3 regions of the Leclercia sp. W6 genome follow, and region 3 is predicted to be linked to each of the others. Evidence: predicted binding sites of a transcription regulator. Region 3 holds the regulator's gene; each other region holds the start of a gene.
What was found. Region 3 encodes CRP, which controls carbon source genes, mostly activating them, when cyclic AMP is high. Its sites were predicted from a motif close to ATGTGANNNNNNTCACAT; they were not measured.

Region 1 (7,925 bases), 1.3 Mb from region 3:
CGTCGCGCGTCAGGCGGGCGTTTCTGTCGCCACCGTTTCCCGGGTTCTCAACAATAGCGCGCTGGTCAGTCCGGAGACGCGGGAGTGCGTGATGAAAGCCGTCACGGCGCTGGGCTACCGGCCTAATGCGAACGCCCAGGCGCTGGCGACCCAGGTCAGCGATACCATCGGCGTGGTGGTGATGGACGTGTCAGATGCCTTCTTCGGTGCCCTGGTAAAAGCCGTCGATATGGTGGCCCAGGAGCACCAGAAAAACGTGCTGATCGGCAACAGCTATCACGAGGCGGAAAAAGAGCGTAACGCCATTGAGGTGTTGATTCGCCAGCGCTGTAACGCCCTGATCGTGCATTCAAAAGCCCTGAGCGACGAGGAGCTTTCTGCCCTGATGGAGCAGATCCCCGGCATGGTGCTCATTAACCGCATCGTTCCCGGCTACGCCCACCGCTGCGTCTGCCTCGATAACGTCAGCGGAGCGATGATGGCGACGCGGATGCTGATGAACAACGGGCATCAGCGCATCGGCTATCTGGCCTCCAGCCACCGCATTGAGGACGATGATATGCGCCGGGAAGGCTGGCAGAAAGCGTTGCTTGAACAGGGTATTACCGGATCAGACAGCTGGATCGGCACCGGTGCGCCGGACATGCAGGGTGGGGAAGCGGCCATGGTGGAGCTGCTCGGGCGCAACCTGCAGCTGACCGCGGTCTTTGCCTACAACGACAGTATGGCGGCGGGCGCACTCACGGCGCTGAAAGACAATGGCATTGCGGTGCCACAGCATCTGTCATTGATTGGTTTTGATGATATCCCGATTGCCCGTTACACGGACCCGCAGCTGACCACAGTCCGCTACCCCATCGCCTCCATGGCCCGGCTGGCCACGGAGCTGGCGTTACAGGGGGCCGCCGGGAAGCTGGATATGAATGCAACACACTGTTTCATGCCAACTTTAGTGCGCCGCCACTCCGTTGCCATTCGGCAAACTGTGGTGCCGATCACTAACTAATAATTCGCCGTGATGTAACCGTTTTCAATTTGTGAGTAAATTCACAGTAACTTAACAATGCGCTGTCTATGATGTCAGCGTTTTAGCAACTGAAACGCTATGTAACGGTGATTAATCACTTTGGCTATAGCTAAGGTTCGTTAAACATCCAAAAAAACGCATTCTGGAGCGTTACCGACCAAGGAAGATAGAAATTTTATAAGTGGACTTCGGCCGGCAGTAACGTTTCTTTAACATGTGCCCGCCGAGCCTTATTCACACGAACTACCCTGCATAAAAATCGGAGATATCATGAATAAGAAGGTGTTGACTCTGTCTGCTGTTATGGCAAGCATGCTTTTCGGTGCCGCCGCGCACGCTGCAGATAGCCGTATTGGTGTGACTATCTATAAGTATGACGACAACTTCATGTCCGTTGTGCGTAAGGCAATCGAGAAAGAGGGTACTGGCGCACCAGACGTACAGCTGCTGATGAACGACTCCCAGAATGACCAGTCCAAACAGAACGACCAGATCGACGTTCTGCTGGCGAAAGGCGTAAAAGCTCTGGCAATCAACCTGGTTGACCCGGCAGCAGCAGGCACCGTTATTGAAAAAGCACGCGGCCAGAACGTGCCGATTGTGTTCTTCAACAAAGAACCTTCCCGCAAAGCGCTGGATAGCTACGACAAAGCCTTCTACGTCGGTACCGACTCCAAAGAATCCGGCATTATTCAGGGCGACCTGATTGCCAAACACTGGGCCGCTAACCCGAACTGGGATCTGAACAAAGATGGTCAGGTACAGTTCGTACTGCTGAAAGGCGAGCCAGGCCACCCGGACGCTGAAGCACGTACCACCTACGTTATCAAAGAGCTGAACGACAAGGGTCTGAAAACCCAGCAGCTGGCTTTAGATACCGCAATGTGGGATACCGCTCAGGCGAAAGACAAGATGGACGCATGGCTGTCCGGCCCGAACGCGAACAAAATTGAAGTGGTTATCGCGAACAACGACGCGATGGCAATGGGTGCGGTAGAAGCTCTGAAAGCACACAACAAATCCTCTATCCCGGTATTTGGTGTTGATGCCCTGCCAGAAGCGCTGGCACTGGTTAAATCTGGCGCAATGGCCGGTACCGTGCTGAACGATGCCAACAACCAGGCGAAAGCCACCTTCGATCTGGCGAAAAACCTGGCAGAAGGTAAAGGCGCTGCTGACGGTACTAACTGGAAAATTGACAACAAAGTTGTTCGTGTACCGTATGTTGGTGTAGATCAGGAAAACCTGGCGCAGTTCACCGGTAAATAAGTTATAGCATTCCACTGGGCGCAGTTTCTGCGCCCTTTTATCACGCGACGCGAGGCCGAGAAGGTATAATTATGGTCAGCACAACGACTCAGTCGTCCGGTGAATACTTGTTGGAAATGAGCGGTATCAACAAGTCTTTTCCCGGTGTTAAAGCACTGGATAATGTTAATTTAAAAGTACGGCCTCACTCCATTCACGCCTTAATGGGTGAAAACGGTGCGGGTAAATCAACATTATTGAAATGCTTATTTGGGATCTATCAAAAAGATTCTGGCAGCATTCTTTTTCAGGGAAAAGAGATCGATTTCCATTCCGCCAAAGAGGCACTGGAAAACGGTATTTCGATGGTTCACCAGGAACTAAACCTGGTACTTCAGCGTTCTGTTATGGACAATATGTGGCTGGGTCGTTATCCGACCAAAGGCGTATTTGTCGATCAGGACAAAATGTATCGCGACACCAAAGCTATTTTTGATGAACTGGATATTGATATCGATCCGCGTGCGCGCGTCGGTACGTTGTCTGTTTCACAAATGCAGATGATTGAAATCGCCAAGGCCTTCTCCTATAACGCTAAAATCGTGATTATGGACGAGCCTACCTCTTCATTAACGGAGAAAGAGGTGAACCATCTGTTCACCATTATCCGTAAACTGAAAGAGCGCGGTTGCGGCATCGTTTATATCTCTCACAAAATGGAAGAGATCTTCCAGCTGTGTGATGAAATCACCGTGCTTCGCGACGGGCAGTGGATCGCCACCCAGTCGCTGGAAGGGCTGGACATGGATAAGATCATCGCCATGATGGTTGGCCGTTCCCTGAACCAGCGCTTCCCGAACAAAGAGAACAAGCCGGGCGAAGTGATTCTGGAAGTGCGCAACCTGACTTCACTGCGTCAGCCTTCCATTCGCGATGTCTCCTTCGATCTGCATAAAGGGGAGATCCTCGGTATTGCCGGTCTGGTGGGGGCCAAGCGTACCGATATCGTCGAAACGCTGTTTGGCATCCGCGAGAAATCTGGCGGCACCATCACTCTCCACGGTAAAAAGATTAATAACCATAACGCCAACGAAGCCATTAACCACGGTTTTGCGCTGGTGACCGAAGAGCGTCGCTCGACCGGTATTTACGCCTATCTGGATATTAACTTTAACTCCTTAATTTCAAATATTCATAATTATAAAAATAAAATCGGTTTGTTGGATAATTCCCGCATGAAGAGCGATACCCAGTGGGTTATTGACTCCATGCGCGTAAAAACCCCAGGACACCGCACGCAAATTGGCTCGCTTTCCGGTGGTAACCAGCAAAAGGTTATTATTGGACGCTGGTTGTTAACCCAGCCAGAAATTCTGATGCTGGATGAACCAACCCGCGGTATCGACGTTGGTGCAAAATTTGAAATTTATCAGCTGATTGCTGAATTAGCTAAGAAAGATAAAGGGATTATTATTATTTCTTCCGAAATGCCGGAATTGTTAGGGATCACAGATCGTATTCTGGTTATGAGCAATGGTCTCGTTGCCGGAATTGTTGACACCAAAACGACAACGCAAAACGAAATTTTGCGTCTTGCGTCTTTGCACCTTTAAGATCAGGGGCTCCTCATGAGTGCGTTAAATAAGAAAAGTTTTCTTACTTATCTGAAAGAAGGCGGTATTTACGTTGTTCTTTTAGTCTTACTGGCCATTATTATTTTCCAGGATCCGACTTTCTTAAGTCTGCTGAACTTAAGTAACATTCTGACCCAGTCTTCGGTGCGTATTATTATCGCCCTCGGCGTGGCTGGTCTTATTGTCACCCAGGGTACTGACCTGTCAGCTGGCCGTCAGGTTGGTCTGGCGGCGGTTGTTGCGGCAACGCTTCTGCAGTCGATGGAAAACGCCAACAAGGTCTTCCCGGAAATGGCAACCATGCCCATTTTCCTGGTGATCCTGATTGTCTGTGCTATTGGCGCGGTCATCGGTCTGATTAACGGCATCATCATTGCGTACCTGAACGTAACGCCGTTTATCACCACCCTGGGTACAATGATCATCGTTTACGGTATCAACTCCCTGTACTACGACTTTGTGGGCGCATCACCGATTTCCGGTTTCGACAGTGGATTCTCGACCTTTACGCAGGGCTTTATCGCGATGGGCAGTTTCCGCCTCTCCTACATCACCTTCTACGCGCTGATTGCCGTGGCGTTCGTCTGGGTGCTGTGGAACAAAACCCGCTTCGGTAAGAACATCTTTGCTATCGGGGGTAACCCGGAAGCGGCGAAAGTCTCTGGTGTTAACGTGGCGCTGAACCTGTTGGTTATCTATGCCCTGTCCGGCGTGTTCTATGCGTTCGGTGGTTTGCTGGAAGCGGGCCGTATCGGCTCTGCCACCAACAACCTCGGCTTTATGTATGAGCTGGATGCGATTGCCGCGTGCGTTGTGGGTGGCGTGTCGTTTAGTGGTGGTGTGGGTACCGTGCTGGGTGTGGTCACCGGTGTGATCATCTTCACCGTTATCAACTACGGTCTGACCTATATCGGCGTCAACCCGTACTGGCAGTACATTATCAAGGGTGCGATCATTATCTTCGCCGTTGCGCTGGACTCCCTGAAGTACGCGCGTAAGAAGTAAGATAGCTGCTAATAAAAAACCCGCCTTGTGCGGGTTTTTTTATGTCCCTCTCACTGAGGGAGAGAGGTAAGGAGAACATGCGGCGGCTATGGGTATTCCGTTCACCTTGCGTTCGCTGCTTCTCTGTTCAACGCGTCACCGGTGAACGTGTTAAGGGGGCTATCGCCGCCCCCTTAACAATCCCGGCTCCCGGCAAGAAAATCGCCGCTTCGCGATGCCCTCAGCTTATTCCTTCAGGCTTTCGGGTCGGGCACCAGCCTGCATCCCTGCAGGCTATGCCCTCTCGGCGCGTCCATGCGCCTCGCCCCGGCCTTCCGGAAACGCTTCGGCGATTTTCAGCCGGACCAGACAGCCGCTGTAAGCCTTTTATTTGCCTTTGAATTTCTTCATCGCTGAATTTTGGTTTTTGTTTTTTGGTTCTTGGTTTTGTAGGCCGGGTAAGGCGAAGCCGCCACCCGGCGGGGGTTACTTCTTCTTCTGCATCTCAAGCAGCTGTTCTGGGGTGACCGCCGGATAACCCTGGGCATCGGCCGGGACTTCTGTCATCGTCGGGATTGGCACCAGCGGGCCTAAGAAGCGTGGTTCGCGTTTAAAGATGTAGAGATCCGCCAGCGCCCCCAGGCGTGCGCCAAACTCGCGTACCCGCACGGTGAGCATATCTTTTGGTGACGGGACGGCATAGCACTGGGCCTGAATGCCCATATGCAGGGCGATAAACAGCGCGCGTTCGCAGTGGAAGCGTTGCGTGATGATGATGAAATCGTTGGTATCAAACACCTTACGGGTGCGAACAATCGAATCGAGGGTTCTGAAACCGGCATAGTCGAGCACGATATCGGCTGGATCAACCCCTGCGGCAATCAAATCCTTACGCATGGTGACCGGCTCGTTATAGCTCTGGAGCGCATTGTCACCGCTCAGCAGCAGATAATTCACTTTGCCACTGTTATAGGCGTTGAGCGCTCCCTGAATGCGGTAACGGTAATACTGGTTGATCACCCCGGTGCGGTAATACTTGGCGGTGCCCAGCACCACGCCGACCTGCCGGTAGGGCAGATCCTGAAGGTCATCAAAGATATAAGGAGCCGTTTTCCAGCTCATCCAGCGGTCGAGGCCCAGCGCAGTCAACAGCACGATGCCGATCAGGACAACCAGGCTGTAAAACACGCGCTTTAACATACAGATGACTCTTACCAAAGGTGAAATTTCACTCAGGCTACTTTACCCGTCTGGTAAGCGCAAGAAAGGGCGATTTAATTGAGGGGATTTTCATCAGTTGTGCGGGCATGGCTGCCCGCATCATACGCTTAGCCCAGCAGGACACGATCAATGTTGCTACAACCCAGTGCACGCAGCGTGGCCGCGGTAGCATCCCACTGGATCAGCGGTGCATCGGCTTTTTCCGCCAGAATGGCGCGCTGGATATCCGGGTAGTCGTAACCGTTAAGGCTGAGCAGGTTCAGCGCACCCTGTAACGGCGGCAGCGTCGGGTTAAAGGCGGCATTCTCGGCATAGCTGCCGGTAAAGATTCGCCCGTCACGACACTCCAGCGCCACGCCGCTCGGCGCGTTGCTGTATGGCGCGTGTGCTTTATTGGCGGCAAGAATAGCAGCCTGGGTCAGTTCATCTCCGCTCACGGCATAACCGTGGTCCTGCTCGTCCATCAGCAGCGATTTGATCTCAAGATCTTTCGGTCCGAACGCATCCGGCAGGTAATCCGCCAGGGTATGCTGGGCACGGCCCGGCAGGTTGATGCGCAGCTGTAAACCGCTGTTAAGCTCGTTCATAAACTGACGGCAGTGGCCGCACGGGGTGTAGTTGACGGTGATCGCTTGCAGGGATTTTTCACCACGCAGCCAGGCGTGGCTGATGGCGCTCTGTTCCGCATGCACGGTCTGCTGCATGGTGGCGCCGAGAAACTCCATATTGCCACCGAAGTACCAGGTGCCGCTCACGCCGCGGGCAATGGCGCCGACGTTGAAATGGGAAAGGTCAGCGCGGGCGCAGGCCGCCGCCAGCGGCAGAAGCGCAAAGGCCAGTGCGTCATCATCCAGATCCGTGGCACGTTTCAGTGCGGCGACCTGTTCAGCCGTCAGCAGGGCGGGGAAGTGTGCATCCGCCAGAACCGGGGCCAGGGCTGACTGCAAATTCTCTGCTAGCTCGGCAAAAGCTGATTGAAAACGTGGATGCATGGCGTTGCCTCATAAAGGTTAATGGATCGGTAGTGTACGGAGCCGCTGGGGCTTTATATGTGATTTAGATCTCATTATGTGTGCAACTTATGAAAATCAGATTAAAAATGCGCGACGCGTCGCAAATTTTAGCCCACCACCGCCAGAATGATCGGGAACAGGAACGGGGCGATGAGCGAGGTCAAAATCCCGCAGATCACCAGCGCCAGCGAACTGAAGGCACCTTCCTGGTAATCCAGCTCCGCACAGCGGGCGGTGCCGAGGGCGTGTGAGGCGGTGCCCATCGCCAGACCACGGGCAGATTTGGTGCGGATGCGCATGGCGTTCAGCAGCGTATGGCCTAATACCGCACCCAGAATACCGACATAAATGACGCACACGGCGCTGATCGCCGGGATGCCGCCGAGACTGCCGCCCACCGCCATGGCAATCGGGGTGGTGACCGATTTAGGCAGAATGGAGGCGGCAATTTCCGGTGTTGCCCCCATCAGCAACGCCACCGAGGTGCCGGTGATCATCGCCACCACGCTACCCACCAGGCAGATGGTAATAATCGACTTCCAGCGGGCGCGGATCTGGTGCAGCTGTTCATACAGCGGAAACGCCAGCGCGACCACCGCAGGCTGGAGCAGATCGTTGAGGACTTTGCTGCCCTGGAAATAGTGATCGTAAGGGATGCCGGTTAACAGCAGGAAAGGGATGATCACGACCATCGCCACCAGCAGGGGATTAAGCAGCGGGAACTTCAGGCGCACCGCCAGCTTACGTGCGGCGAAGAAGACTGCCACGGTGAGCGGCAGCGACCACCAGATATTAGCC
Region 2 (7,925 bases), 500 kb from region 3:
CAGAACCACGTTACCTGGCTTGTACACACCGTGTACGTTACCGAAGGAAGCCGCGATAGTGAAACGTGGGCTGATTTTGCTCAGCTCGGTGTAAGCGTAATCAACGTCTTCTGGCTGAGTGTACAGAGCAGAAGCGTCCATGTGGCTGTTGTCCACGCCGTCTTCTTCGCCACCGGTGCAACCCAGTTCGATTTCCAGGGTCATGTCCATTTTGGCCATGCGCGCCAGGTATTTAGAGCAGATCTCGATGTTCTCTTCCAGAGACTCTTCAGACAGGTCGATCATGTGAGAAGAGAACAGTGGCTTACCGGTTGCAGCGAAGTGTTTTTCGCCCGCGTCCAGCAGACCGTCGATCCACGGCAGCAGTTTCTTCGCGCAGTGGTCAGTGTGCAGGATTACTGGAACGCCGTAGTGTTCAGCCATCTGGTGAACGTGATGCGCGCCAGAGATTGCGCCCAGGATTGCAGCACCCTGAGGAACGTCAGTTTTCACGCCTTTACCTGCGATAAACGCAGCACCGCCGTTAGAGAACTGAACGATTACCGGTGCTTTAACTTTTGCTGCTGCTTCCAGTACGGCGTTGATAGAGTCGGTACCGACGCAGTTAACTGCTGGCAGAGCAAAGTTGTTTTCTTTAGCTACCTGGAACACTTTCTGAACGTCATCACCAGTGATCACGCCAGGTTTTACGAAATCAAAAATTTTAGACATGTTGCGAGTCCTGTATCTTCGGCCTTGGAAAGGGGCGAGCTCTTAAAAGCGCGCTGAAAATTGGGCAGGTTTCCCTGCCCTAAAATGGCTTACTTCTTAGCGCGCTCTTCGAGCATGGCTACTGCTGGCAGAACTTTGCCTTCCACGAATTCGAGGAATGCGCCGCCGCCAGTGGAGATGTAGGAGATCTTGTCGGAAATACCGAACAGATCGATGGCTGCCAGGGTGTCACCGCCGCCAGCAATGGAGAATGCTTCGCTGTCTGCAATCGCGTTAGCCACGATTTCAGTACCTTTACGGAAGTTCGGGAATTCGAACACGCCAACCGGACCGTTCCACAGAATGGTTTTTGCATTCTTCAGGATTTCAGCCAGTTTCTCTGCAGAGGCGTCGCCCAGGTCCAGAATCTGCTCTTCATTTTTGATGTCAGAAACAGATTTCAGCTCTGCGGTTGCGGTTTCAGAGAACTCGGTCGCGACGCGAACGTCAGTTGGAACCGGGATATCGCAGGTGCTCAGCAGACGTTTCGCTTCGTCAACCAGGTCTGCTTCGTACAGGGATTTACCCACGTTGTGGCCCTGGGCAGCAACGAAGGTGTTAGCGATACCACCGCCAACGATCAGCTGGTCAGCGATTTTGGACAGGGAGTCCAGAACGGTCAGTTTGGTGGAAACTTTAGAACCACCAACGATAGCAACCATCGGACGAGCAGGTTCTTTCAGTGCTTTACCCAGCGCATCCAGCTCAGCGGCCAGCAGAGGACCTGCACAAGCGACGTCGGCGAATTTACCGATACCGTGGGTAGAAGCCTGGGCACGGTGAGCGGTACCGAAGGCGTCCATTACGAATACGTCGCACAGTGCAGCGTATTTTTTGGACAGGGTTTCGTCGTCTTTCTTCTCGCCTTTGTTGAAGCGAACGTTTTCCAGAACAACCAGCTCACCTTCAGCAACTTCCACGCCGTCCAGGTAGTCTTTAACCAGACGTACCGGGCTGGACAGTTTGTCTTTCAGGTAATTAACAACCGGCAGCAGAGAGAATTCTTCGTTGTACTCGCCTTCGGTCGGACGACCCAGGTGGGAGGTTACCATCACTTTTGCACCCTGCTTCAGTGCCAGTTCGATGGTTGGCAGTGATGCACGGATACGCGCGTCGCTGGTTACTTTCCCATCTTTAACCGGTACGTTCAGATCCGCACGGATGAAAACGCGTTTACCTGCCAGATCCAGATCGGTCATCTTAATTACAGACATGGTGAATCCTCTCGTTGATTCTTAAAGTTTTGCAGACGCAATACGCGTCTTACCTGAAACCTTGTGCGGCCATGGCTAACGTGGTGTCGAGCATCCTGTTAGCAAAGCCCCATTCATTATCACACCAGACCAGCGTTTTGATCAGGTGCGCCCCACTCACTCGCGTTTGGGTGCCATCAACAATAGCGCTATGCGGATCGTGGTTAAAATCTACTGAGACCAACGGTAATTCCGTATAGTCAACTATACCATGAAATGCTTGCTGTGCCGCCTTTTGCAGCAACAGGTTGACCTCACAGGCTTTTACCGGTTTTTTTACGGTAACACTGAGGTCGATCGCCGTCACGTTGATGGTAGGTACGCGGACGGCGATAGCTTCAAAACGATCTTCAAACTGCGGGAAAATTCGGGTAATACCGGCCGCCAGTTTGGTGTCCACCGGGATAATCGACTGACTCGCCGCGCGAGTGCGTCGCAGGTCCGGGTGGTAAGCGTCAATGACCTGCTGATCGTGCATGGCTGAGTGGATAGTGGTAACCGTACCCGACTCAATGCCGTAGGCATCGTCCAGCAGTTTGATGACCGGAATAATACAGTTGGTGGTACAGGAGGCATTGGAGACAATTCGGTGTTCTGCGTGCAACTCGTGATGGTTGACGCCGTAAACCACCGTGGCATCGAGATCGTTACTGCCAGGATGTGAAAAGAGCACTTTTTTTGCGCCAGCCGCCAGATGGGCTTCGCCGTGCTCGCGGTTGCCGTAGACGCCGGTACAATCGAGAACCACATCTACACCCAGTTCACGCCAGGGTAATGCTTCGATCGTCCGCTCATGAAGCACACGGATCACGTCATCACCGACAAGCAGTTGCTCTCTCTCCTGACGAACGTCCCAGGCAAAGCGTCCATGGCTGGTGTCATATTTCAATAAATGCGCCATGCCTGCGGCATCCGCCAGTTCATTGATGGCCACCACGGTAATTTCCGCCCGGCGTCCGGATTCATATAAAGCACGAACCACGTTACGTCCGATGCGACCGAAACCATTAATCGCTACGCGTACGGTCATAAGTCTCCTGCAAAGCTTTCCCTGACACGAGGTGGCTGACAGAGTAATGCAGCAACGCGCTGAGGGGAATCCTTGCCTGTCACAAACTCCAACTGATTGGTCATTTGTCGAACGTTTAATCGACTGAAACGCTTCAGCCAGAATAAGCGAAACACGGAATAAAGGGAATGACCGTCCAGATCAATAAGCCAGCTATATGACACACATCACATTTTAAGTGGAATAATTTACAGAGGTATTACATCTTTGAGGAATAACATGCACAAAAAAGCCGGGTGACGCTTACGCCTGCCCGGCCTGAATATTTTGTAGGCCCGGCAAGCTACGCGCCGCCGGGCCCAACCGTGATTACAGCAGTTCTTTCGCTTTCGCGACCACGTTCTCAACGGTGAAGCCGAACTCTTCGAACAGCTGCTCAGCTGGCGCAGACTCACCGAAGGTGGTCATGCCAACGATAGCGCCGTTCAGGCCCACGTATTTGAACCAGTAGTCAGCGATACCCGCTTCGATTGCCACACGGGCAGAAACGGCTTTCGGCAGCACGGATTCACGGTAAGCCGCGTCCTGCTTGTCGAAGGCATCGGTAGATGGCATGGAGACCACGCGCGCTTTCACGCCTTCGCCTGCCAGCTGATCCCAGGCGGCAACAGCCAGTTCAACTTCAGAACCGGTTGCGATGAAGATCACCTGCGGCTGACCGTCGCAATCTTTCAGCACGTAACCACCGCGAGCGATGTTCGCCAGCTGCTCTTCGGTACGATCCTGCTGAGCCAGGTTCTGACGGGAGAGGATCAGCGCGGTCGGGCCGTCCTGACGCTCAACGCCATATTTCCACGCTACCGCAGATTCAACCTGGTCACATGGACGCCATGTGGACATGTTCGGGGTCACACGCAGGGAAGCAACCTGCTCAACCGGCTGGTGGGTCGGGCCATCTTCGCCCAGACCGATAGAGTCGTGGGTGTAGACCATCACCTGACGCTGTTTCATCAGCGCAGCCATACGCACCGCGTTACGGGCATATTCCACGAACATCAGGAAGGTGGAGGTGTACGGCAGGAAACCACCGTGCAGGGAGATACCGTTGGCAATCGCGGTCATACCGAACTCACGAACACCGTAATGGATGTAGTTACCGGCAGTATCTTCGTTGATCGCTTTAGAACCAGACCAGATAGTCAGGTTTGATGGCGCCAGGTCAGCGGAGCCGCCGAGGAACTCTGGCAGCAGCGGGCCGAAGGCTTCGATCGCATTCTGGGAGGCTTTACGGCTGGCGATTTTAGCCGGGTTAGCCTGCAGCTTAGCGATGAACTCGTTCGCTTTGGCATCGAAGTCTGCTGGCATGTCACCTTTCATACGACGGGTGAACTCTGCCGCTTCCTGTGGGAAGGCTTTAGCGTAGGCGGCGAATTTCTCATTCCATGCCGCTTCTTTCGCCTGACCGGCTTCTTTGGCATCCCACTGCGCGTAGATTTCAGACGGGATTTCAAACGCAGCGTGTTTCCAGCCCAGTGCTTCACGGGTCAGGGCGATCTCTGCATCACCCAGCGGTGCACCGTGGGAGTCGTGCGTACCGGCTTTGTTCGGAGAACCGAAACCGATGATGGTTTTGCACATCAGCAGGGACGGTTTGTCGGTCACTGCGCGCGCTTCTTCTACTGCACGTTTAATCGCTTCAGCATCGTGACCGTCAACGCCACGCACTACGTGCCAGCCGTAGGCTTCGAAACGTGCTGCGGTGTCGTCAGTGAACCAGCCTTCAATATGGCCGTCGATGGAGATGCCGTTGTCGTCATAGAACGCAACCAGTTTGCCCAGTTTCAGGGTGCCTGCCAGGGAGCACACTTCGTGAGAAATGCCTTCCATCATGCAGCCGTCACCCAGGAATGCATAGGTGAAGTGGTCGACAATGTCATGACCCGGACGGTTGAACTGCGCCGCCAGCGTCTTCTCGGCAATCGCCATACCCACGGCGTTAGCAATACCCTGACCCAGCGGACCGGTCGTGGTTTCAACACCTGCGGTGTAACCCACTTCCGGGTGACCCGGGGTTTTGGAGTGCAGCTGACGGAAGTTTTTCAGCTCTTCGATTGGCAGGTCATAGCCGGTGAGGTGCAGCAGGCTGTAGATCAGCATTGAGCCGTGGCCGTTAGAGAGAACGAAACGGTCGCGGTCAGCCCATGCAGGGTTCTGCGGGTTGTGGTTCAGGAAATCACGCCACAGGACTTCGGCAATGTCAGCCATACCCATAGGGGCACCCGGGTGACCGGACTTAGCTTTTTGTACAGCATCCATGCTCAGCGCACGAATAGCATTGGCAAGCTCTTTACGTGAGGACATTTTGACTCCAGATCGGATGTTGAAGGCCATGCCCGTTTCGGCTTGACGACAGCGCGTTTTGGGCTACGCCAGAAAAAAGTGCCAACAATGTAACCCAAGCGACAAAGCATGTACATGGACCATTCTTTTGCCGCTTAAGAAATCTCTGGAACAGGCTCGCACGTTGCGCAATCTTCTCGCCCGCCTTCGTTTATATTCTTTATAATTGGAGCTGCACCCTCCTCCGGGGCGGCAAAACTTTCAGAATTTATCAAGTTTAACGAGTACGGAAGCAACATAATGAAAATGCGTGCAGTAGTGCTGGCTCTGGGAACGACCCTTCTTCTTAGCGGGTGTCAGAATATGAATTCTGGTGGCCTGCTGAGCTCCGGAGCAGAGGCGTTTCAGGCCTACTCCCTCACCGATGCCCAGGTGAAAACATTAAGCGATGAGGCCTGTAAAGAGATGGACGGTAAAGCGACCATCGCACCGGCAGACAGCACTTACGCTCAGCGTCTGAATAAGATTGCTTCAGCACTTGGCGACAACATTAACGGCCAGCCGGTGAACTACAAGGTTTACATGGCGAAAGACGTTAACGCCTTTGCGATGGCTAACGGCTGCATCCGCGTCTACAGCGGATTAATGGACATGATGAACGACAATGAAGTCGAAGCGGTTATCGGCCATGAAATGGGCCACGTTGCCCTCGGCCATGTGAAGAAAGGGATGCAGGTTGCCCTCGGCACGAACGCTGTTCGCGTGGCGGCGGCCTCTGCGGGTGGCATTGTAGGTAGCCTCTCCCAGTCGCAGCTCGGCGATCTCGGTGAAAAACTGGTTAACTCCCAGTTCTCTCAGCGTCAGGAATCTGAGGCCGATGACTACTCTTACGATCTGTTGCGCAAACGTGGGATTAACCCATCAGGTTTAGCCACCAGCTTCGAAAAACTGGCTCAACAGGAAGCGGGCCGTCAAAGCTCCATGTTTGACGACCACCCTGCCTCCGCAGCGCGTGCGCAGCACATCCGCGATCGCATGGCGGCAGACGGGATTAAATAATGTACCGGGGAGGCGCCCGCGCCTCCGTTGAAAAGCCGGGTGGCGGCTTCGCCTTACCCGGCCTGCTTTGTGCGTAAACGTAGGCCCGGTAAGCGCAGCGCCACCGGGCACACAGCTAGTACAGCGTTTTCTGCGGCGGTCCGGCAAACTTCAGGGCGCCAATCTGCCCCATCCGCACCTCCACTACCGACGGCCCCGGCATCGCCAGCGCCTCCGTCATCACCGCATCAAAATCCTCTGCCCGCTCAACGCTCCACGCCTGCAGGCCAATCGCCTGGGCCAGCAGGGTAAAGTCCGGCGTATGCAGCTCGTTATAATACTGCCGTCCGCCGAAATATTTATCCTGAATGCCACGCATCACGCCGTAACCGCCGTCGTTCATGATCAGCAGCGTCACGTTGGCTTTCTCCTGCGCCAGCGTCGCCAGCTCGCCTAAATTCAGGCTCAGGCCGCCGTCGCCCACCAGCCCCACGACCTTGCGCTGCGGATTGGCAATCGCAGTACCAATCGCCATCGGCAGCCCCATGCCAATCGCCCCGGCCAGAGAGTGAATGTTCATCAGCGGACCGTTGGCGCGGAACAGGCGGCTGCCCCACAGGCTGCCGGAAACGGTGATATCGCGCACCAGCAGGCCGTCCTTCGGCAGCGCTTTCTCAATGGCATCGTTGAGTTTCGCATAGGCACCACACTGCTCGCGCAGACCCTGCTCAGCTTGCTCCACCGCCTGCTGAACCTGCGTATCCCACTGCGCGTTACCCCATTCACGCCCCTGCGCTTTTGCTGCCAGCGCGTTAAGCAGCGCTGAACAATCGGCTACCAGCGTTTTATCCATCAAATAGTTACGGCTTGCAGCCGCCGGGTCGATATCGATCTGCACCCGCGGGTAAGGCAGCTCCAGCGTCCAGGAGCGGGTTTCGTTGCTGCGCAGGCGTGAGCCCGCTACCAGCGTAAAATCACACCGGGCGATCAGCGCCTCCACTGACGGCGAGTTGTGGAAAGCCCGCAGGCTGGCGCGATGGCTGTCCGGCAGCACGCCGCGCGCGTGGGTGCTGGAGATCACGGTGATACCCGCATCCGCCAGTTTTTTCACGGCGTCAGCGCTTTCCAGCGCCCCGCCACCCAGCCACAGCAGCGGCTGTTTCGCCTGCTTCAGCTGCGCCCAAAGCGCATCAACCGTCCCGGCATCTGGCGCTGAAGCTGACGCCGGTTTTACCGGCGCCGTCACCAGCGACAGCGGAATTTTCGCCCCCTGAATATCAATCGGGATTTCCACAGAGACCGGCCCGCACGGCGGCGTCTGTGCCTCCTGAATCGCTTTATGGAGAATCGCTATCGCCTGGTTGGCGTTACTGATGCGATACGCCCGTTTTGAGCTGGCCTTCAGGAAGGTCAACTGGTCGCGGGTTTCGTGAATAAACCCGGTGTCGGCATCCAGCCAGGCTTTTTCCACCTGTCCGGTTAAATGCAGCAGCGGCGTGCAGGCATTCATTGCTTCCACCAGCGCGCCTACCGCG
Region 3 (7,925 bases):
GGTGTCCTCGGTGCTGGCACCGGTATAGAGGTTACCTTTACGGTCCGCTTTAAACCCGGCAATCAGCGCCACGTTCGGCGACAGATCGACATAGAGGCGGGAGTAGAGTTCGATGTAGGTATGGATCGCACCGATCTCCAGCTGGCCATCCTCCAGCAGCTGCGAAATACGCAGGCTCTGGGTACCGGAGAAGGAGAAGTCGAGCTTGCGGGCGATGCCTTTTTCAAAGATATCCAGGTGTTCGCTGCGGCCCACGCTCGGCATAATCATATGCAGATCGTGAACGACCTGAGGGTTCACCTCGGCCAGCGAGCGGGAAAGGAAATCCGCCTGCTTCTGGTTATTGCCTTCCAGTACGACTTTGTCGCCTGGGGCGATCAGTTTTTCCAGCATAGCGACGAGGTCGCCTGTTGGCAGTACCTTGCCCTGCACCGGGACGGAAGCCAGGCGGCGCGCTTTTTCAGTGCGACGCGTATTCCAGTTCCGGGCTGGCGTTTGCCCTGATAACATTGTTAACCTCCTGATTCAGCACATCTTTAGATTTGCTTAACGTTGAGTTAAGTCTGCACCCTGGTGATAAAGGCATCAATTAAGCCTGGAACAGAATCGTTAGCCTGAGAGTAATAAAGAAGGCAATTAATTGTGATCGGGATCATTTGACGTTGTTAAACAACAGGCTACGGGCCAAAAAAGGGCGCTGTGAGGAGAGGCGTTCGCGCAATCGCGTGGCTTTTTATAAACAGGAGCCGATTCGGAAGGTATAGTGAACGATTGAGAAGAATTAACATCACACCGTTATGACGCAGACAATCCCATCTGAATTTAACTTTACGCCCGACGAGAGCGCGACCTTTGTCCCTATGCGGGGCCTGTCGAACCGCCATCTGCAAACCATGCTGCCGCGTCTCATCCGCCGTAAAGTGCTTTTTACTCCCGTCTGGCAGCGACTCGACCTGCCGGATGATGACTTTGTGGATCTGGCATGGAGTGAAGATCCCTCTAAGGCACAGCACAAACCCCGGCTGGTGGTCTTTCATGGTCTGGAGGGCAGCCTGCACAGCCCCTATGCTCACGGCCTGATTCAGGCGGCAAAAGCGCGCGGCTGGCTGGGCGTGGTGATGCATTTCAGAGGCTGTAGCGGCGAACCCAATCGCCAGAAACGCATCTATCACTCCGGCGAAACAGAAGATGGCACCTGGTTCCTGCGCTGGCTGGCGGAGACTCACGGCCCGGCCCCCACCGCTGCGGTGGGCTATTCGCTGGGGGGAAACATGCTCGCCTGCCTGCTGGCGAAAGAGGGGGACACGATCCCGCTGGATGCCGCCGTCATCGTCTCTGCCCCGTTTATGCTGGAACAGTGCAGCTATCATATGGATAAGGGCTTTTCGCGCGTGTATCAGCGCTACCTGCTTAACCTGCTGAAAGGCAACGCCTCACGTAAACTGAAGGCCTATCCGGGCTCGCTGCCGATAAACCTCGAGCAGCTCAAGCGCATGCGGCGCATTCGTGAATTTGACGATCTGATCACCGCGAAAATTCACGGTTTTGCCGATGCGATTGACTACTATCGTCAGTGCAGCGCCATGCCATTGCTGAATCAAATCACCCGGCCTACGCTGATCATTCATGCGAAAGACGATCCGTTTATGGATCATCATTCGATTCCGGCGCCGGAACATTTACCGGCAAACGTACAGTATCAGCTGACCGAACATGGCGGACACGTGGGCTTTATCAGCGGAACGCTGCGCCGACCACAGATGTGGCTGGAGACACGTATCCCGGACTGGCTGACCCCCTATCTGGAAAAATAAACATGATTATTCCCTGGCAAGATCTGGCTCCCGAAACGCTGGATAATCTGATTGAAAGTTTTGTGTTACGCGAAGGCACCGATTATGGTGAAGAGGAACGTTCGCTTGAGCAGAAGGTCGCTGACGTCAGGCGCCAGCTGCAAAGCGGTGAGGTGCTGGTCGTATGGTCCGAGCTGCACGAAACCGTCAACATCATGCCTCGCAATCAATTTCGCGGTTAACCGCGACATCTTTCCACTCAGGGAGTTGCTATGTCCGCCAGACATCCGGTTATCGCCGTCACAGGATCGAGTGGTGCGGGTACCACCACCACCAGCCTCGCCTTTCGTAAGATCTTCTCGCAACTGCATCTGCGTGCCGCGGAAGTGGAAGGCGACAGCTTTCACCGCTACACCCGCCCTGAGATGGATATGGCCATCCGCAAGGCCCGTGATTTAGGCAAACATATCAGCTACTTTGGCCCCGATGCTAACGACTTTGGCCTGCTGGAGCAGACCTTTGCAGAGTACGGTCGAAGCGGCACTGGCCAGTCGCGCAAATACCTGCATACCTATGACGAGGCGGTACCCTGGAACCAGGTTCCGGGCACTTTCACTCCCTGGCAGCCGCTGCCAGAACCCACGGATGTGCTGTTTTATGAAGGTCTGCACGGCGGGGTCGTTACGCCGCACCATGACGTGGCGCGCCATGTCGATCTGCTGGTGGGCGTCGTACCCATTGTAAACCTGGAGTGGATCCAGAAGCTGACGCGGGATACCAGCGAGCGCGGCCATTCCCGCGAGGCGGTGATGGATTCGGTGGTTCGCTCCATGGAGGATTACATCAACTTCCTGACGCCGCAGTTTTCCCGCACCCATATTAACTTCCAGCGCGTCCCGACCGTGGACACCTCTAACCCCTTTGCCGCTAAAGGCATCCCGTCGCTGGATGAGAGCTTTGTGGTGATCCATTTCCGCAATCTGGACAATATCGATTACCCCTGGCTGCTGGCGATGCTGCAGGGTTCGTTTATTTCACACATCAATACGCTGGTGGTGCCGGGCGGGAAGATGGGGCTGGCGATGGAGTTAATCATGACGCCGCTGGTGCAGCGGTTAATGGAAGGGAAGAAGATCGATTGAGGCGTGTTGCCCGGTGGCGCTACGCTTACCGGGCCTACAAGGTTCTGTAGGCCGGGCAAACGAAGTGCCGCCCGGCGTTTGATCCAGGACTTACGCCTCGATCACTTCATACGAATGGGTAATATTGACCGCTTTCTCCAGCATCAGCGCCACGGAGCAGTACTTCTCCGCAGAGAGATCCACCGCGCGGGATACCGCAGCATCTTTCAGCGCTTTGCCGGTCACCACGAAATGCAGGTTGATATGGGTGAAGAGACGCGGCGCTTCATCCCGACGCTCTGAGGTCAGTTTCACTTCGCAGTCGGTCACATCGTGACGCCCTTTTTGCAGAATCGATACCACGTCGATAGCGCTGCATCCTCCCGCCGCCATCAGAACCACTTCCATCGGGCTGGGTGCTTTATCACCGGAGTTGCCATCCATCAGAATCTGGTGCCCCGACGCGGACTCACCGAGAAACGTTAAACCTTCAACCCATTTCACACGTGCTTGCATTTTAACTCACTCCAGGATTGCATTTTTCTTGTCAGATTACGCGCCAGTAACAATTCTGGCAACGGAAGTCGACCTGCATCAAGCTGAAGCGAGACACCAGGAGACACGCGGCAAAAGCTATGCTAAAACAGTCGAGATGCTACAGTAATACATTGACGTTGCACATGTATGCAGAGGACATCACACATTACAGGCTGCTAATCAGTGTGACAGCCAGACCCCAGGCAGGGGAAAGAATACGATTGCAACCCCAGAGTACAGGTACAGAGCCAGACTCTGGAGCCAGCTTATAACAGAGGATAACAGCGCATGGTGCTTGGCAAACCGCAAACAGACCCGACTCTCGAATGGTTCTTGTCTCATTGCCACATTCATAAGTACCCATCGAAGAGCACGCTGATTCACCAGGGTGAAAAAGCGGAAACGTTGTATTACATCGTCAAAGGCTCAGTGGCAGTGCTGATCAAAGATGAAGAAGGCAAAGAGATGATCCTCTCTTACCTGAATCAGGGAGACTTTATCGGTGAACTGGGCCTGTTTGAAGAAGGTCAGGAGCGTAGCGCCTGGGTCCGTGCGAAAACCGCGTGTGAAGTGGCTGAGATCTCTTATAAAAAGTTCCGCCAGCTGATCCAGGTTAACCCGGATATCCTGATGCGCCTCTCTTCGCAGATGGCTCGCCGTCTGCAGGTTACTTCCGAGAAAGTGGGCAACCTCGCCTTCCTGGACGTAACGGGCCGTATCGCTCAGACGCTGCTGAACCTGGCGAAACAGCCAGACGCCATGACCCACCCGGACGGTATGCAAATTAAAATTACCCGTCAGGAAATTGGTCAGATCGTCGGTTGCTCCCGTGAGACAGTGGGCCGTATTTTGAAAATGCTGGAAGATCAGAATCTGATTTCCGCCCACGGTAAAACCATCGTGGTTTACGGAACACGTTAATTCCGCTCAGACGGCGTGGCATCGCACGATGACACGCCGTTTTTGTCTCTCTCACCCATGTGGCGCAGGCTCATTTACCACCCGGAAGTTAACTACGCACTGCGGCAAACCCTGGTGCTGTGTCTCCCTGTGGCTGTGGGTTTAGTTCTCGGTTACCTGCAATACGGCCTTCTGTTTTCTCTCGTTCCCGCCTGCTGCAACATTGCGGGTCTCGACACGCCCCATAAACGCTTTTTTAAACGCCTGATGATTGGCGGCTGCTTGTTTGCCGGCTGTAGTCTTGCCGTGCAATTGCTGCTGGCGCGCGATATTCCGCTGCCCCTCATTCTGACTGCCCTGGCGATGACGTTAGGGGTCACGGCGGAGATCAGCGCTCTGCACGCCCGCCTGCTGCCCGCCTCGCTGATTGCGGCCATCTTTACCCTCAGTCTGGCGGGAAATATGCCGATCTGGGCGCCGCTGCTGATCTACGCCCTGGGGACACTCTGGTACGGTCTGTTTAACTGGTTCTGGTTCTGGCTGTGGCGGGAGCAGCCGCTGCGTGAATCCCTGAGCGTGCTCTACCGCCAGCTGGCCGATTACTGCGAAGCGAAATACACCCTGCTGACCCAGCATACCGACCCGGAAAAATCACTGCCGCCGCTGCTGGCACGCCAGCAGAAGGTGGTGGACCTGATTAGTCAGTGCTACCAGCAGCTGCATATGCTGGCGGCAAACAGGAATCATGAATACAAACGTCTGCTGCGTACCTTCCAGGTGGGGCTGGATCTGCAGGAGCATATCTCCGTCAGCCTGCATCATCCGCAGGAGGTGCAAAAGCTGGTGGAGCGCAGTCACGCCGAAGCGGTGATCCGCTGGAACGCACAGACCGTCGCCGCCCGGCTACGGGTGTTGGCTGACGACATTCTCTATCATCGCTACCCCACCCGTTTCACTATGGACAAGCAGCTCGGCGCGCTGGAGAAAATCGCCCGCCAGCATCCGGATAACCCGGTGGGCCAGTTCTGCGCCTGGCACTTCAGCCGTATTGCCCGTGTGCTCCGCACTCAGCGCCCGCTCTACCCCCGCGACCTGATGGCAGACAAGCAGAAACGCCTGCCGCTGATCCCCGCCCTGAGAAGCTATCTGTCGCTGAAGTCTGCCGCCCTGCGCAATGCGGCCCGTATCAGCGTGATGCTGAGTATCGCCAGCCTGATGGGGATGGCGCTGCACCTGCCTAAGCCTTACTGGATCTTAATGACCGTGCTGCTGGTGACGCAAAACGGCTACAGCGCCACGCGGGTGCGCATCCTCCACCGGGCGGGCGGCACGATGGCGGGGCTGATTATTGCGGGGATCACCCTGCACTTACACGTCCCGGAAGGCTATACCCTGGCGGGGATGCTGCTGGTGACGCTGGTAAGCTACCTGATCATTCGCAAGAGCTACGGCTGGGCGACCGTGGGCTTTACGCTGACCGCGGTGTACAGCCTGCAACTGATTACGCTCAACGGTGAGCAGTTTATTATCGCCCGGTTGGCCGATACGCTGATTGGCTGCCTGATTGCCTTTGGCGGCATGGTCTGGCTGTGGCCGCAGTGGCAGAGCGGATTGCTGCGGCAGAACGCTCACGACGCGCTGGAGGCCGATCAGGAAGCCATCCGCCTGATCCTCAGCGACGATCCGCAACCCACGCCGCTGGCCTGGCAGCGCATGAAGGTCAATCAGGCGCACAATGCGCTGTTCAACTCCCTCAACCAGGCGATGCAGGAGCCAGGCTTCAATTCGGCATATCTGGCGGATATGAAACTCTGGGTGACGCACAGCCAGTTTATCGTGGAGCATATCAACGCAATGACGACCCTGGCGCGGGAGCATACGATGCTGACGCCAGACCTGGCGCAGCGTTATTTGCAGTCGTGTGAAATCGCCCTCCAGCGCTGTCAGCAGCGTCTGGAGTATGACGAGCCGGGTGAGAGTGGGGACAGCAATATTCTGGAAGCGCCAGAGACCCTGACGCAAGGCCCCATGAGCACGCTGGAACAACATCTGCAGCGCACCCTGGGGCATTTGAACACCATGCACACCATTTCGTCGGTGGCGTGGCGCCAGCGTCCGCATCATGGCATCTGGTTGATACGGCGACTGAAGCGGAGGCCGTACTAGCATTTGCCCGGCGGCGCTACGCTTGCACGGGCCTACGGACTTGTAGGCCGGGTAAGCGCAGCGCCACCCGGCATCTCACTTATCCCTGAATCACCCGCTTCACCGCCTGCGCAAAGCGGGTCATCCCCTCTTCGATATCCGCGCTTTCCACCAGCAGCGATGGCGCAAAGCGCATCACGTCCGGCCCGGCGTTGAGCACCATCGCCCCTTCACTGGCGGCGGCGTAGAGGAAATCGCGCGCCCGGCCTTTGTATTGCGGCTTCAGTTCGGCGCCAATCAACAGCCCCATGCCACGGATATCGCTGAAGACATCGTACTGCGCATCGATCTGCTGAAGATGCTTCACAAACTGCTCGCGCTTTGTATTGACGCCGCTCAGCACGTCCGGGGTATTGATGATATCGAACGCCGCCCCGGCAACCGCGCACGCCAGCGGGTTGCCGCCGTAGGTCGAGCCGTGAGAGCCCACGTGGAATGCCGAGGCGATATCCTGGGTGGTGAGAACCGCGCTCACCGGGAAGCCGCCGCCGAGCGCTTTAGCGCTGGTCAGGATGTCCGGCGTCACGCCATAGTGCATGTAGGCAAACAGATCCCCGGTACGGCCCATGCCGCTCTGCACTTCGTCAAAGACCAGCAGGGCCTGGTGCTGATCGCACAGATCGCGCAGCCCCTGCAGGAATTCTGGCGTTGCCGCCATCACGCCGCCTTCACCCTGGATCGGCTCAACTACCACCGCGCAGGTGTGATCGTCCATCACCGCTTTTACCGCATGCAGATCGTTAAACGGCACGTGGATGATGTCGGCCGGTTTCGGGCCAAAACCATCGGAATATTTTGGCTGACCGCCCACGGTTACGGTAAACAGCGAACGGCCATGAAACGCATTGTGGAAGGCGATAATTTTGGTTTTAAACGGGCTGTGGCGGGTGGAGGCGTAATAGCGGGCCAGCTTAAAAGCGGTTTCGTTGGCTTCGGTGCCGGAGTTCATAAACAGCACACGCTCGGCAAAGGTGGCGTCGATGATTTTGCGGCCCAGGCGCAGCGCCGGTTCGTTGGTGAAAACGTTGCTGGTGTGCCACAGGGTTTCGCCCTGAGTTTTGAGCGCCTCGACCAGCGCCGGGTGGCAGTGACCTAACGCCGTCACCGCAATGCCGCCCGCAAAATCAATGTACTCTTTGCCCTGTTGATCCCAGACGCGACTGCCTTTCCCCTTCACCGGGATAAACTCAGCCGGTGCATAAATTGGCAGTATCACTTCATCGAATGTTGCGCGCGTAATTGCAGATTGTTCAGTTGCCATGTAACCCCACCCTTTTTTAAGCAAAAAGCAGAAGTGAAAATATAATCACGAAATATGCTTAAAAAATCACTTCATGGCAACTAAAAATCAACGATTGAGGAAATTAGC

Region 1: a site for CRP is predicted at 7,164-7,181, ahead of cdd (cytidine deaminase). Genes of this name have one in related genera too.
Region 2: a site for CRP is predicted at 3,228-3,245, ahead of epd (erythrose-4-phosphate dehydrogenase). Genes of this name have one in related genera too.

The regions. Positions count from the first base shown of each region.
Region 1 covers NZ_CP031104.1:454,360-462,284, forward strand. Annotated here, with positions in the region: gene galS (HTH-type transcriptional regulator GalS) at 1-1,006, shown strand, start outside; gene mglB (galactose/glucose ABC transporter substrate-binding protein MglB) at 1,298-2,296, shown strand; gene mglA (galactose/methyl galactoside ABC transporter ATP-binding protein MglA) at 2,368-3,888, shown strand; gene mglC (galactose/methyl galactoside ABC transporter permease MglC) at 3,904-4,914, shown strand; gene sanA (outer membrane permeability protein SanA) at 5,380-6,093, opposite strand; gene cdd (cytidine deaminase) at 6,222-7,106, opposite strand; gene DVA43_RS02240 (CidB/LrgB family autolysis modulator) at 7,235-7,925, opposite strand, start outside.
Region 2 covers NZ_CP031104.1:4,584,498-4,592,422, reverse strand. Annotated here, with positions in the region: gene fbaA (class II fructose-bisphosphate aldolase) at 1-711, opposite strand, end outside; gene pgk (phosphoglycerate kinase) at 801-1,964, opposite strand; gene epd (erythrose-4-phosphate dehydrogenase) at 2,014-3,033, opposite strand; gene tkt (transketolase) at 3,382-5,373, opposite strand; gene DVA43_RS22605 (M48 family metallopeptidase) at 5,653-6,411, shown strand; gene DVA43_RS22595 (thiamine pyrophosphate-binding protein) at 6,527-7,925, opposite strand, start outside.
Region 3 covers NZ_CP031104.1:4,080,318-4,088,242, reverse strand. Annotated here, with positions in the region: gene mdcA (malonate decarboxylase subunit alpha) at 1-510, opposite strand, end outside; gene DVA43_RS19930 (hydrolase) at 798-1,814, shown strand; gene DVA43_RS19925 (YheU family protein) at 1,817-2,035, shown strand; gene DVA43_RS19920 (phosphoribulokinase) at 2,066-2,935, shown strand; gene DVA43_RS19915 (OsmC family protein) at 3,026-3,430, opposite strand; gene crp (cAMP-activated global transcriptional regulator CRP) at 3,740-4,372, shown strand; gene DVA43_RS19905 (YccS/YhfK family putative transporter) at 4,430-6,517, shown strand; gene DVA43_RS19900 (aspartate aminotransferase family protein) at 6,597-7,817, opposite strand; gene pabA (aminodeoxychorismate synthase component 2) at 7,905-7,925, opposite strand, start outside.